4 regions of the Desulfitobacterium elongatum genome follow, and region 1 is predicted to be linked to each of the others. Evidence: riboswitches for the same ligand, from Rfam matches in the RefSeq annotation. Region 1 holds a riboswitch; each other region holds the start of a gene.
What was found. A riboswitch is a leader RNA that binds a small molecule or an ion and turns the genes downstream of it on or off. The one in region 1 is predicted to bind cyclic di-AMP.

Region 2: linked by a shared signal. The riboswitch ahead of ACZ42W_RS14455 (C40 family peptidase) and the one ahead of ACZ42W_RS12835 (C40 family peptidase) in region 1 are both predicted to bind cyclic di-AMP.
Region 3: linked by a shared signal. The riboswitch ahead of eam (glutamate 2,3-aminomutase) and the one ahead of ACZ42W_RS12835 (C40 family peptidase) in region 1 are both predicted to bind cyclic di-AMP.
Region 4: linked by a shared signal. The riboswitch ahead of ACZ42W_RS17830 (C40 family peptidase) and the one ahead of ACZ42W_RS12835 (C40 family peptidase) in region 1 are both predicted to bind cyclic di-AMP.

What each region holds. Positions count from the first base shown of each region.
Region 1 covers NZ_AP038772.1:2,753,247-2,757,033, reverse strand. The annotation lists gene ACZ42W_RS12840 ((2Fe-2S)-binding protein) at 1-56, shown strand, start outside; gene ACZ42W_RS12835 (C40 family peptidase) at 295-1,713, opposite strand; cyclic di-AMP (ydaO/yuaA leader) riboswitch at 1,716-1,852, opposite strand; gene ACZ42W_RS12830 (sigma-54 interaction domain-containing protein) at 2,429-3,787, shown strand, end outside.
Region 2 covers NZ_AP038772.1:3,092,225-3,096,011, forward strand. The annotation lists gene uvrC (excinuclease ABC subunit UvrC) at 1-145, shown strand, start outside; gene ACZ42W_RS14455 (C40 family peptidase) at 513-1,286, opposite strand; cyclic di-AMP (ydaO/yuaA leader) riboswitch at 1,290-1,433, opposite strand; gene ACZ42W_RS14460 (HesB/IscA family protein) at 2,358-2,687, opposite strand; gene ACZ42W_RS14465 (hypothetical protein) at 2,836-3,111, opposite strand; gene ACZ42W_RS14470 (HD domain-containing protein) at 3,127-3,723, opposite strand; gene ACZ42W_RS14475 (GNAT family N-acetyltransferase) at 3,729-3,787, opposite strand, start outside.
Region 3 covers NZ_AP038772.1:3,805,979-3,809,765, reverse strand. The annotation lists gene mnmL (tRNA modification radical SAM protein MnmL/YtqA) at 1-180, shown strand, start outside; gene eam (glutamate 2,3-aminomutase) at 432-1,673, opposite strand; cyclic di-AMP (ydaO/yuaA leader) riboswitch at 1,784-1,911, opposite strand; gene ACZ42W_RS18070 (GntR family transcriptional regulator) at 2,019-2,621, shown strand; gene ACZ42W_RS18065 (histidine kinase) at 2,708-3,787, shown strand, end outside.
Region 4 covers NZ_AP038772.1:3,756,145-3,759,931, reverse strand. The annotation lists gene ACZ42W_RS17850 (SHOCT domain-containing protein) at 1-161, shown strand, start outside; gene ACZ42W_RS17845 (HAD-IC family P-type ATPase) at 448-729, shown strand; gene ACZ42W_RS17840 (helix-turn-helix domain-containing protein) at 1,156-1,548, shown strand; gene ACZ42W_RS17835 (SHOCT domain-containing protein) at 1,611-1,796, shown strand; cyclic di-AMP (ydaO/yuaA leader) riboswitch at 1,836-1,975, shown strand; gene ACZ42W_RS17830 (C40 family peptidase) at 1,978-2,793, shown strand; gene ACZ42W_RS17825 (PspA/IM30 family protein) at 3,010-3,693, shown strand.

The DNA of each region.
Region 1 (3,787 bases):
GTTGTACTGGCTATCAAAAGATTGTTGATGCTGTTAAAAAGGCGGCTAGCGCATAATTAACAACTCCAGCAGGTGAGGAAAGTTCAGCTGGTGGAGTTGTTTCCTTAGACGGGCAGTAGTGACTGTAGTTTATCTTAATAGAAAAAAATTAAAGCCGCTCGTGGAGCGACTTTTTTCAATTATAGCATTTCGTTGACACCAGGGTGATTCGGTTCGGGAGAACATCCTGTTCTTTCCCAAAGAAAAAGAGCAACCACATCTGCGGTTGCTCTTGAAAAAGCTGTTCTGTTCTCTCTAATACCTGCGTGCTCCGAGGTAACGAGAGGAGTAAAAGCTATCACTAAGGCTGGAAGTTTTCACACCACTACTGGGATTTGCGGCATGAACAAAACGTCCTCCCCCGATATAAATGCCTACATGAGAGGCACCCTTAGCATAAGTAGTAAAAAATACTAAATCTCCTGCTTGAAGATTATCTTTGCTGATGGCAGAGCCCGAAGCGAACTGATCAAAGGAGGTGCGAGGAAGGGATATCCCTGAACCCGAGTAGATGTATTTGGTAAAGCCTGAACAATCAAAGCCGCTTTTAGATGATCCGCCAAAAACATAGCTTGTCCCAACTAAACTGAGGGCGCGATCGACAAGGGATGAAGAACTGCTACTTCCACGCGAGGGAACATAAGCAACAGTAACAGGCCGACTATTGGGGCCCTTTGCTACTTCTTGATTGACAGGAGCTTGTGTGATTTTTTCCTCTAATACTTTTTTATTAACGTCTATACCATTCTTTTGTACATAAGAGTAGGTGACTAACTTTGTGCCATTACTCCCTTGTTTGGTGACTTTGGTTTGGCCAGGTCCTAAACTGCTGTCCGTTTTTGTTACGACATCGTAGGGTATTGTTTCAGAACCTGAATAGGTTCCTTCGCTTACGACAGTAAGATAGGGTGTTGAAGCAACAAGCTTGATAATTTGTCCCGGCTTTATTTTCGTGTCTTTAGTTGTTCCTGGGTTACCGGCTAATACTTCATCGGTCAACATATCATTTTTGCGGGCAATAAGCCACCAAGAATCATTGGCTTGGACAGTATAATCCTTGGTCGTTATTTTACCGTCAATGAGCATTTTAAAAGCTTGATCGCTTTGTGTCATTTGATCGGGTTGGATTTCTACCGCTTTGACATTCAACTTTTCGGCAAAACTAACGGAAGTTACCTTGTTCTCTTCACTGGATTTAACATAATAGTCTTCATAGTCTTTAAGTACTTTATCAGCATCTTCTTTGCTGGGTAAAAATACGATGGGAGAACCGTCTGCCTCTACCTTATAACCCTCAAGATAATAACTTAATTTATCTGCCAACTTCTCTTCGTCTAGTTTAGATTCAAGATAGACTGTTGGATTAACTCGGACAGCTTCATAGGCAATTTGGTCATGGGTTTTGGCAACTTGACCAAAGGGCTGACCCTGTTGTTCAAGAATCGTTTCAACGAGGTTTTTACCGATATCAACGTTACGGACTAAACCAATCTGTTGACCGTTAAGGATTACGGTAGCAGCAGAAGTAGTTGTCGTAAAATAATAGGTGAGCCCTCCAGCTAGGATAATGGTGATCGATAAACAACCGAGAACGCGAGGTGATTTCCAATTAAAACGTTTGATTTGAGTATGTACCACAACTTTTAATCGAGACAGGATTGGAGAGAAATGCATACTTTTACACCTTTCTTAGCTTACGAGGTTAGTTGACGGATTCGGGCGTAAAGTGTAAGCCCTACGCGTATGGCACGCGATTCACCCCATAAAAAAGTCCCCCGCTTTAGGAAAAACCTAAACTCAGCTTTCGTTTCTGTATCCTTTAATCATTCGACAAAATATGTTATGTTCCTTCTAAATTTATGCATGAAATATGTGGTAATTTGGGTGAGTACTAAAAGAGCGTTGTCTAAAGCTTAGCTTATTTCCGTTTAGATTTTCTGGTTTGCTTGCATTCATTTAATCTTATAAAAGCTTACTATTGTATAATACAAAAGCCCAGTTCCAGGCAAAATCGATTACCTCATCATTCTTGGAGCAGGTCTCAATGGGGATCAGTATAAATGTAATTAATTAAATTGACTACTAGTTTAACAAACTATATGCTAAAAAGTAAACATATGGTAAAATTATATAACATAGTATTATTTATCACATTATTGATCAGATATTATCTTTTATCCCTAAAAAGCCTAAATACGACGTCCATCTCTTATTATCAAGTCTTTCCTAGGATTTTGTTCCTAACACTTACGATTTAAACCTTACTTCACTCTTCTTGTGGTTATTTTAACATACTAATATTTTAAAAGAGGCGTAAGTTTTCTTTATTTTTTATATTAGTTATTAGTTCTAATGGTTTATTTTATGAGGAGGGGTTTAATTGCATGAAGTGAAAGACGTGAAAGATGATTTGGATGCCTTGAGTGAAAAAGAAAATAAAGACCGAGCGCATATCGTTTTATCGAAAGCAAGTTGGCAAGAGATAACGGAATGTAAAAATTTTTTTTTTCAAAATAGAGATGAAGACCTCAAGAGATACACTTGTTTAAAGACTGAGGTAGCTGATTCTTGGTTGAGATCGCGTGATTTTGGAGTGAGTCCCTACAAGGGGGGAATAAACGGTCATTTAAATTCTCACGATATTTCTAAAATCATAGATGAGAATAAACAGCTTATAGAAATTACTGAGTGTATTTTTGAAGACCTTAAAATTAAGGACATGATGACGTCAAGCTATGCTCTATATCTATTTGATAAGAATGGCGTTTTATTAGCTCATGAAGGTGAAATGCTACAGCTAATTTCCAAAAATAGCAAAGAAGTTTCGATGATAGGACAAATATGGACAGAAGAAACCGTTGGTACCTGCGCTCATACTTTAAGTATGCATCTTAAGCGACCAGTATATATTGTAGGTCCAGAACATTATTGTACAGTCTTTCAAAACTCTTGTACTGCGGCAGCGCCTGTAATCAATGAAGGCGGTGAAATTACTTGTTATTTAGTTTTAAGTCATCATATAAAATTTCCGCTGTCGAACGATTCTTATTATTTGAGTACGTATCCTCTTGGTCTCATAACAGCTATGGCTGTAGCAGTAGAAAATAAACTACGCCTTACAAAAAGTTATGAATTACTTAAAGCTGCTCACCATATGCAGGAAGTAACCTTATCTGTTATTGAGGAAGGAATAATTGTTCTGGCTAGTGACGGTATGATTGTTAAAATTAACAAAGAGGCTACTCGTATATTAAATACTAATGAAGAAGAGATAGTAAGTAAGCACATTAATAGTTTTTTCAGTAACCAGATTTATACAGCTGTATGCAAGGGGGAGCCTGTTGACATAGAGGAGACGATTTGTATTGATGATGATGAGAGATCTTTCCTAGTATATATACGTCCTCTAAATAATAAGATCAGTAAAGGCATAGATGGTGCAGTGCTTAGACTTAATCCTATGGAAAAAATAAATGAGATGGTTACTAGCAGATCAGGAGCAGTTGCTACTTTTACGTTTGAAAAAATTATCGGAAAAAGTAAAGCAATAAAAGAGGCGATCTCGTTGGGGAAATGCTTCGCCTTATCATCGGAAAATATCCTTTTAACCGGTGAGAGCGGGACAGGTAAGGAACTATTTGCTCAAGCAATCCATAATGCACACCGTCCGCAGGGTCCCTTCATTGCCGTAAATTGTGCAGCGATGCCAAGAGAACTTATTGAGAGCGAATTATTTGGTTACGAAGGT
Region 2 (3,787 bases), 340 kb from region 1:
TGTGGGTCCCAAGAGACGCCAACAGCTTTTACGCCATTTCAAAGCGACTGAGACCATCTGCAAGGCGAGTTTGGAAGAACTTCAGAGTGCAGGACTCCCTATCCATATCGCAGAAGCCGTTTATCAGCACTTTCGAAATAAATAAATTCTCTCGTGTTTATCCCCTTCGATAGATAACAATATTAAGGAGCAGAATCACCATGATTCTAAATTACCGTGTAGAGCTTTGCCGGGAATGCTATCACAAGAGAACACGGCACTGCCAAAAGACAGATTTATATATCCACAATATGACAACGGCTGAACCTGGAGGAGAATGTTCGAACTATAGACCCGTTCCTTGGTTCCCTTGCTAGATATCGCTAAGCAGCACCAATATGAATGATTGGGGTCGTGTAGCTTTCGGGTCTCTATTCGTCTTCTAAATAGCTTTAAGTAAATGCCCCATACTAAAAAAAGGGAGTAGCGTAAACGCTACTCCTTCTTTTCCAATGTCCGGTCAAACACTTCAATTACTGAACTCTTCTTGCTCCTACATAACGAGCCGAATAATAACTATCCGATAAGCTCGTTGTCCTTACTCCACTATTAGAAGCATGGACGAAACTTCCACCGCCGATATAAATTCCGACATGAGAAGCTCCTTTGGCATACGTCGAAAAAAATACTAAGTCTCCTTGTTGAAGCTGGTCCTTCTTTACTGCAGTTCCTGCATCAAACTGAGAGTATGAATCCCGTGGCAAATTAATTCCTGATCCTTTGAATACATACTGTGTAAACCCAGAGCAATCAAACCCATTACGAGACGTTCCCCCAAAAACGTAAGGAATACCCTGTAAACTCTGAGCATTTTTTACGATTCCCGAGGAATCTCCACCACGCGAGACCTGAGAGGTTGTAGAGATGCTAGCTACCTGAGCAGGCGCTTGTGAAGATTTCGCAGTCTCTGTAGGTTTAACAACGGCCTTTGTTTCAGTTATTGCCTGAGACTTCACTTCAGTAGTCTTCACCTCTGCAGTCACTTCTGTCTCTGCTAATGCTGCAACAACTTGTGTCGATGGGCTGGACTTTTCTTGTATTACTGGAACTACACTTGCTGAAGTAATCAGCTTATTGCGTACCGTTAGTGCTGTAAACCCGGACGAGTCTTTAAGGAGTACTGACTCCAAGTCAGTAGGGTGCTCAGCAGCACTCACAGGCATATGTACACCTGGAAGACTACTCAGTAGTAATACGCCTGACAGCGCTACACTACCCATCCACACCCTCCTTGAGGATGAAACCATGAAATTTCCACCTTTCACTGCTTACGAGGTTAGTTGACGGATTCGGGCAAGAAGGTGTTAAGCCCTACACATAAATGTGATTCACCCCAATAAAGGATCCCCCGCTCTAAGCAAAGAAGCTAAGCTTAGATTCAGCATTTCTCACTTACTTAAATACTATTCGCTAAAGATCTATAATTTCCTTTTTCAAATATTGGAATTTAAATTATTTTCAAAATAGGTCCTTAAAATAAATAAACACCTCTCAATTGAGAGGTGTAATATCCTTTAAGCCTTAGGATACCAACGAATAAATATTGCGGCTTAGGTCAAGTAGGTTTTCCCACTGGGTTCCTTCGGTTTCCCGGTAATAGGCGGTTTCCCTTTTCTCCCAGCCTGAGCTGTCACCAGTTCTCAACACTTGATCACCACTGAGACCGCACTTTAATCCTCGTTGGTTTTCGCTCTAGAAGTTTTCCTTAACGCTCCACGATAGTCTAGCCTCTTTTGCAGAAAAGAATTTCAGGCAAACTTGAAGTGCATCGGCCAACACACTCTAGTCCCTTTAGCCCTCCCAAATTCCCCACCTCAAGGCAGGCTACACTGCACTAAGTTCCTTCCTAATGCAGGTTCATCCCCCAAGCCGTAGCTCTATAAAAAAGCCACGCACTTGGGCCTCCACGGACAAGGGTATCGCCCGCATGCCATTGCGGATCCCCCTAATCCTTAACTCCCAGCAGCAACCCTCGACTGGGCGTCGAAAGCCACCACCAGGAACTTCATCGGTATGCCCTCGGCGGATTCTTAGGCCCGCCTTCGACTATCATTTCATGCACTAGAATAACGCTCCGTAGCTCAAAGGAAGAATAAACTATATATAGTGTACACTGATTCATGTTTTTTGCAAAATGCTCTCTGAGTATTCATATACTCGCATTGATTTGATAAAGAACGCATTAAGGAAAGAAGTGAATACCTTTTCACCCCAATGCTATAAAACGCTGGATTTAATCCAATTGAATTAAATCCAAATTTTTTTCATAAAAACATAAAAAAGAGAACCCTAAAAGCTCTCTTTTTACAATCAGAAGATTAGGATCCACATCCACCGGATCCACAACTTGAACCACAATCACTTGCATTCGCCGTCTTAATCTCAAATCCGCCACCATAAGTAGATTCTACATAATCAACGACTGCGCCTTCTAAGTATTGAGAAATTTTCTTTTCGCTTACAATCGTAATACCGAATCCTTCATCTACGATGTCTTCTTCATTCTTAGACTCATCCAGAGTCATGCCGAAATTCGGCCCACCTCAGCCAAAGCCGGCTACATAAAGGCGCAGAAAAGAATTTTCTTTATTCTGACCTACCATAACCTCTTTAACTTTCTGGGCAGCGGTTTCTGTAATTTCTACCATAATCGCCACTCCTTTTTATCAGCCATGAAGGCCCGTTTTCATACACTTAGATAATAGCATCGTCATCTAACCAGTGTCAAACAAGCAAATATTTATCAATTTCATAATTAATGAGTTATGAGAAGGAATGGTTTTCAATATGTAGTGCTCAGACTGATTTTGCTTCAATATGTGGCTTCACATCACGAAACAATCGGCGAATGACGACTTCAATGCTAGCCGGTAAATCTTGGGCAGCTCTCTGGATTTGGTTTGCTTGCCACTCTATCCGCTGTGCCCAAGACCTTGTTTCAGGTAAAGCGATATAAGCTTGAGGTTCTGATATCAGGACCCCTTTGAGCAAATAGACTAAAATAAGAACGACAAGAATTCGCCATAAAAAACGCAATGGATATACCATCCTTTCAGAACAAGATATATCCATAGTCTAACCTTCTTATTATATTTTAAGCCTTGCTCTCTCTAATTCAGACCAAAAGTCCTCAGAAAATCTGAAAAGGGGTTCAAAAAAATCACGTGCAGTCTGGGTATATAAGTATTCATGATAATGGCACACTCGCTCATGGTAGAATTCTTCGGCGGAGTGAGGACCAAAAAAAGCCTTTCCTTCTTTGCCTGCCCATGCAAAGAGTCGTGCCATCCCCATGGGTCCGACGAAATCAAGCTTATCGGCATCATATAAAATTCTAGCTTCAAGAGTCCCTGGCTCATATCCCTCACGAGAATGGGAAAGTATAGCCTCTTTCACCCGTTCGATGACTGAATTAGAATAACCACCCTTTTGCAAGATTCCACTTGCAAGTGCGGAGCTACTTTCAGCATGCGTCCTAGCCACCGTTCCCGATCGACCAATATCGTGAAGAATAGCTGCTAGTTCAACAATCAAAGAATCTGCCCCTTCTTTTGCAGAGATTTGTTTACCCCATTCTCTCACTCGAAGTGCATGCCCTAAATCATGGGCAGGATCTTTACGGGCATATATTCCTTGCACGGCCTGTATTACTGTTCCTAACGGATCCTGATTAATCTCAATCACTAATTTCACCCCCGGCTTGAGTCCGGCTTAGTATATAAAATGCTTTCAAATTGAAGGATTGAAC
Region 3 (3,787 bases), 1.1 Mb from region 1:
CAAATGATTATTCACCGCTTAACAGGGGATGCTCCAAGGAAAGACCTAATAGCTCCATTGTGGAGTCTGAAGAAATGGGAAGTACTTAACGCGATTGACAGAGAGCTTGAGCGAAGGGGTAGTTGGCAGGGAAAAAAGAAAACGACATACCGATACAGGAATCCAAGAGGACTAATGTAACGTTTGCCGCTATAGTAAAGAAGGAGGAGATACCATAATTTAGTTCGCTTTGTTCGGACGCATCGAGCTTAATCTCGTGTCGCATATTGGGCTAAGATTAGGATGCTTTTTTTGAGGTCCCAGGTCCTTTGGACTGAGGCTGGGAGCTAAATCGAGATACCGCTTTAAGTTGTTTTGATGAGTCTGAAGAATATATTCATATATGTTATTTTTTTGATCGGACTGCTTCATCATGCGGTCCCCTCCTTAACTCAGTGATTTGGATAGTGGACGATTTTTCCTTCCCACGTTCGCAGAATGGCCTCGTTTTCATTTAGAGAAACGAGATATTGGGGAAGGATTGGGGTTTTTCCTCCCCCTCCCGGTGCGTTGATAATGTAGGTAGGGATGGCTAAACCTGAAGTATATCCTCGAAGTTTCTCCATTATCTCTAGACCATCTTGGATTTTGGGTATAAAATGGCTTGTACCTTTGACATTCTTGGCGTGAAAAATATAATAGGGACGAACTCGAATTTTAAGTAATTCTTGATTTAAGCTTTTCATAATCTCGGGTTTGTTGTTAATTCCTTTAAGGAGAACTGCCTGATTACCGAGAATTACGCCAGCTTTAACCAACTTATCGGCAGCTTGCTTCGCCTCTTCAGTTACTTCTTTGGGATGGTTAAACTGGGTGTTGATATAGATGGGTGGGTATTTTTCTAGGATGCTACAAAGCTCACCGGTTATTCGCATGGGGAGTGTGACAGGGACCCTGGTCCCGATCCGTTTAATCTCGACATGTGGAATCTGATGAAGCTCCTTGAGGAGCCAATCAAGGGTTTGGTCACTTAAAAGAAGAGCATCTCCCCCCGTGATGAGGACATCACGTATCTCAGGGTTGCTACGTATATAGTCTAAAGCGGACTGCAAGCGAGAACGGGTCTCGTGGACATCGATCTCACCGATGTTTCTACGACGTTGACAATGCCGACAGTACATAGCACAGAGGTTTGTTACGTTTATTATCAATCGATCAGGGTAACGACGAGTAATGCATGGAGAGGGTGAAGTAAAGGCTTCTCCCATCGGGTCTTCTTCCCCTGAGAAATCTTTGAGCTCTAAGATAGAAGGTAGACTTTGAAGGCGTATGGGATCTTGGGGATCATCTTTATCGATAAGACTAAGATAATAAGGGGAAACAGCCCAACGATAGACTTTGCCTATGGCATGTATTTCATCTACTTGCTGAGGACTTAACGAAAGTAAGGTTTTCAATGTTCCAGCATCCTTGATGCGATGTTTCATCTGCCAACGCCAATCCAGCCAATTTTCGGGGGTCGCATCGAGTTGAGTTAAAATAAATTCACGGTTCCTTTGAGATTCCTCAGTAGTCGTTCTTCCGGTTGGAATACGCGCTTTGCATTTAAGATAGGGTAGCACCTTCTGTTTAAGTTCGAAAGCCCGCGCGAGAGAGGAATGTTTTGGGTCAGGGGATGAAAACACAATGGCCATGAATATACCTCCTCTACAGTGCTGAAATAAAAAGAGAACCGAAATCGGTTCCCTATAGAAATGCATGAATAACACAGAAGCCTAGCATTAGCGATGATTACTCTAGTGCTTCTGATGTGTTTCAATGCTTACGAGGTTAGCTGACGGATTCGAGCTGAAACATGCTCTACGCTGGTTAGCGATTCACCCCAGAAATGGTTCCCCCGTTTTCCTTTAGGAAATTCAGCCTTTATTAACTTGAATAACTAGCAACTTAATAGTATCATGAGAGTTGCCAGTAGTCAATGGGATTTTTGAGCCAAAAGTTGGAAATATTATAGAGAATGCTGGCGAGGAGTGGATATAATGGAACAGGCACGTTATCAAGAAATTGCTCTAGATATTGCTCATTCAATTGTGCTGGGAGAATATCGGGAAGGAGATAAAATTCACGGGCGCTCAACCCTAGCGGGACGTTATAATGTTTCTCCTGAGACGATTAGACGTTCTATCGCAATCCTCCAGAATGGGGGAGTCGTCATGGTAAGTCAAGGGATAGGGATTACTGTAATCTCCAAAAGCCAAGCCGAAAAATTCATGCGCGGCTTTGACCAAAAAGCAGAAATCCAGGTTTACCTCGATGATATGAAGCAGTTGATGGATAAAAGACGAGAAATCGATCTTCAGATCGATGCCCACCTTACGAAAATCGTGACCTATACGGATCGGCTGGCATCCCGCTGGATGGACGTCGGGGAAATTGAAGTAGGACAAAGCTCATCAGCTTTGGGTAAGACTTTAAGTGACTTAAGAATTAGAGAGCAAACGGGGCTGACGGTTGTCGCAGTGATTCGGAGTGGGAGCGAACATTTCTCGCCGGGTGCAGGATTTGTATTAATGGAAGGAGATATCCTTCTCGTTGTCGGCACTGACCAGGGGAAAGAAAAACTCGTAGAAATCCTTCACTAGAATACAGGAAGGGGATAACTCTCTGTCGAATAAAAGGGGATAACACTTAGCCTGTTGATAAATTTATGCGATATGAGGGATTAACTATGATCTGGCGTTTCTTAGTGATTCTAGGAACTGAATTAGTGCTTACTATGGTTACTAGCCAATTGACCCTGCTCATTCCCTTTTTGATTGGGAATACGTTATTCCTGCTTTATCAATTAAATGCACAGCGCCAACAGGCAGTTCGTCAGTCTTCTGAGCGTAACGCAGAACTTAGTTTCAAAATCGCTAACGAAACTCTTCCCTATCTACGGCGTGGGCTTAATGAGCAGAATGCAGAATCTATTGCGCAGATTATCCAAGAGATTGCACAGGTCGCTGCTGTCTCGATAACAGATTGTGAGAAGCAACTCGCCTATCTCGGGGTTGGATGTGATCAGCATCACCCGGGAGATCGAATTCTGACCCAAGCCACACGTGAAGTGATCCGTACAGGCACTTATAAGATTGTTCGCACGCAAAAAGAACTAAATTGTCCGCGCCAGGGTGTTTGCGATTGCCCGCTCGCGGCAGCGGTTATCGTGCCTTTGCTCTGTCAGGGAAAAGTGGTTGGGACAATGAAGCTCTATGAAACAAAAGATGGTCAGATTTCTCCGGATCTTATTCGTTTAGCAATCGGAATGGCGCAGCTGCTGGGGATTCAAATCGAGCTCGCAGAGCTGGATCATCAAGCAAAGCTTGCTGCCGAAGCACAGCTAGATGCACTTCAAGCACAGATTAATCCTCATTTCTTCTTTAATGTTTTAAATACGATCATTGCGACGAGCCGAACGAATCCCAATCGATCGAGACGTTTGCTCATCCATCTAGCGGAATTCTTCCGTAAGGCCCTTAAGTCAAAAGGAACACTTATTTGCATTAGTGAAGAAATGAAATTTGTAAATACTTATTTGATTCTTGAGAAAGCACGCTTTGGACGAAAACTTCAAGTTAAGGGAGAAATTCCAGAGAATCTTCTCAATGCTGTGATTCCGCGTTTAAGTATCCAACCCCTTGTTGAAAATGCTGTGAAGCATGGGATTACAGCGAAACTTGGGAATGGGATTGTATCTATCAAGGTCGAACATAGGGAGAAGGAACTTTATATCTATGTCCACGATGATGGGGTAGGAATACCGACT
Region 4 (3,787 bases), 1.0 Mb from region 1:
TACTTATCTGGTTTGGAGTTTCGCTCTTTAGACGGGATAGAGGACATTCTTATTCTGCATATGGCCGAAATGATGCGCTGGATATTCTCAGAGAGCGATATGCTCGGGGTGAGATTGATACAGAAGAATATCGCCGTCTCAAAGAGGATTTGGTTAAATAACCTCTGCCCAAGAGTTACAAATATTAAAAGGGAGCCTTTTTCACCAAATGTGACAAGGCTCTCTCAATGAAGTTGAAAAATTCGAAGCAATACCTGGACACGGGGTACAGGCCAACTATGGGGGGCAAGAAATCCTGTTAGGGAATCGCCGTTTGATGAAGCAAAGAAACATTAACATCGATGAACTGATTTCTAGAATGGAAACCCTCGAAGAAGAAGGCAAAACCGCGATGTTAAAGATACTTTAAAAGAAAACGTTAACTTTGCCATAGCACGCCTGCAAAAAATGGGTATCGAGGTAGCCATGATTACGGGGGACAATCGGAGAACTACGGATGCCATTGCCCGTCAGGTAGGAATTAAAACGGTGCTTGCGGAGGTATTACTTCAGGATAAGGCAGAAGAAGTGAAAAAGCTTCAAGATAAAGGGCTAAAAGTGGCTATGGTTGGAGACGGTATTAATGATGCTCCAGCTTTAGCGATAGCGGATGTGGGGATTGCGATTGGCTCAGGAACAGACGTTGCCAAAGAGACCGGTGATATTATTCTGATCATCAGACATTCGTGATGTCGTTGGGGCGGTTGAGATTGGACGGGCTAAGATGCGTAAGATCAAGCAAAATCTCGTATGGGCTTTTATCTATAATATTACGGGGATCCCTCTTGCGGCAGGAATTCTATACCCGTTCACGGGTCTCATCGTCAGTCCGGAGTTGGCCTTGTCATATATAGGCATTCAAAGAAGGCACTTAAACGAGTGCCTTTATATTATTATATTTTCACGACAAATTCATAACCCATCATGGGATAATCATATCTCTCGCGTATACTCAAAGCATGGAAGACAAGCTTTTAAAATACTTAAAGAAATGTTCATAACAAATTCACAGGTATAGTTTAAAATATAAATGAAAACTGTTATCAATAAAAAATTATGATCATCTGAGGTCATGAAATACAAAGGCTAAAGTAGAAAACTAGGAGGCAAATAAAAATGATATTTATTGAGGGTGTAGGAACGGTTTCGAAAGATCACGACATTGGGGATCTTGTTGCGAAGCTACGTGCTAAAAGGGGTTTATCGATGGCCCAATTAGCAGCTAGAGTGGGTGTTAACGCTATGTTTTTATCACAAGTTAAGCGAGGGACTCGTTTACCGACGGATGAGATGATTCAGAATCTTGCAGATTTATTTAAACGCGATGAAAATGTTTTATATGAGATGGTAGGTAGAGTCCCTCTGGTTGTTCGAAAAGAGTTAGAAAATCAAACTATGTTACAAAAAGTATTGAAGGAAATGACAAAGGTGAAACTTTCTGAGCAAAAAAAACAAGAAATTTACCAAGAGTTCTTCCAAATTGTTCAACGGATATCTTTTTCGGCGTGATGCGTTAAAAATTATATCACAAAGACATTTTAGGATTTGTCTTATGGAAAGGAGGAAGCAATATGATGTTTTTTTGGATTCTACTAATCCCACTAATGTTCTATTGGTTTAGCAATCCTAGACAGCCTGCAACGATTCGTATTCCTACAAGGGATGCTCTGGATATTCTTAGAGAACGCTATGCCCAAGGGGAGATTGAGTTTAAGGAATTCGAAGCGTGCCAGAGAGAACTTCGTGGGGATTGGTAAAAAGTTGATCGTTCTTAAATAGAGTTTCAAGCTAAAAACAATTAGGACAAGCTGAATCTGAGGCACAAAGCCTTAGAACGGGGGAAATGTCTCATGGGGTGAATCGCGAAATTCCGCGTAGGGCATGCACCTTTGCCCGAATCCGTCAACTAACCTCGTAAGCAAGAAAGGTGGAAATAGATTGAATATCTCGTTCCGAAAAAAATGGTTCAGTATGGTAGCTGTTTCTGGTGTTATGTTGGCTTCCAGCTTATTAAATGCTATCCCAGCACAAGCGTGGAACAATTCAATTCCTTCTTCTGCAACGTCAATAATTCCTGCTCTTTATAAGGACAATGTGTATCCTCAAATCATGCAGGAAAATTTCAAGGGAATAACCACTGGTATTCCTTTGAAGAATGATTCTCTAAAGAAAGAAGTTTTTTTGGAAAAGCAATCACTTCAGCAATCTAACTCATCTGAGCCTCAACCTACTTCTCAAAAGTCTGCAAACTCTCAGTCCTCGGATGATGAAACGAATGTAACTACGAAAACAACGGTGCCATCTACACCTAATAAGCCAACACCAACTCAAACTCCGCCGCCAACACAAGCTGCTAAGAAGAGCTCTTCTCAGGCGGTCTCCAGAGGAGCAGGAGAAATAGACCTCCTACTTAACCGGGCTAACAGTTTAATAGGAGTCCGTTATCAATGGGGAGGGACAACACCGAAAGGATTTGATTGCTCGGGGTTTGTTGGATATGTATTCAAAGCTTCAGGAGTTTCTTTGCCCCGCACCTCCTTTGATATGTACAAAACCGGCACTCCAGTAAGCAGGGATCAACTGAAACCAGGAGACCTAGTGTTCTTCAGTACGTATAAAGCGGGTGCATCTGATGTGAGGATCTATATTGGAGGCAATCGCACGATTGGGGCAGCCAGTGATGGAGTGGCCATTCATAGCTTGTCAGAGAGTTACTGGAATGCACATTATCTTGGTGCAAGAAGAGTGCTATAATTATAAACCAATCAAAAGGTAAAAAGCAATTCTTAAAGAAGGCTAAAGGCCTTCTTTTCTTATTGCATTCAAATAAATGTCCAACATTAGTTCATGAGTTATTCATATTGAATTCATAGCTTAGTCAAAATCTATTGCTACAATAGAAACATAGATTAACTATAGGCATTTAGGGAATACATGGGGTAGTTATTGTATGAAAGGAGACTGGGAAATATGGGATTATTCACTCGAATTAAAGATCTCTTAGAAGCAAATATTACTGACTTAGTGAACAAATCGGAAGATCCGGAAAAGATGTTAAATTTATACGTCGAGCAGGCAACGGAGGAAGTTCGCAACTTCCAGATTCAAGTAAATCGGGCCGTTGCGGATAAAATCCAATTGGAAGAGCGTATTACTAATCTGCGCAAGGAAATCACAGAGCGGACTGGGCAGGCAACGTTAGCCGTTCAAAAAGGGAAAGATGAGTTGGCGCGGACAGCGCTGACGCTAAAGAAACAAGCAGAGGTTAGTTTGGTTGATTTCGAGACGCAACTCGTGGATCAAACTAAAGCGGTTGAAGAACTCCAAGAGAATTTGCGTATCTTAACCGAAAAATTGGAGAAAGCCAAACATGAACGCAATAATCTCGTGATGCGTCAGCGACGGGCGGAAACGATGAAAAAAGCGAACGAAGTAGTATCTGGACTGGCTACACATGATCCGATGGCGAACATTGATCGAATGGAGGAACGTGTCGAACGGATCGAGGCCGAGGCTAAAGCATCGCATATCCTAGTTAGTACCGGGAATTCGCTCGAAGATCAGCTTGCTGAACTTAAAAAGGACCAATCAAATTCCGAGATCGAGGATGAACTCTCTCGATTAAAGACTCAATTAAACAAGGAAGTAGAGTAATCTTATTCATTTAAGCGGTGATGGCATGAATGGATGGCATGGATGTAAAAATGTAACACTAGATAAAGATGGATTTTTTCGGGAAAGAGCTTAA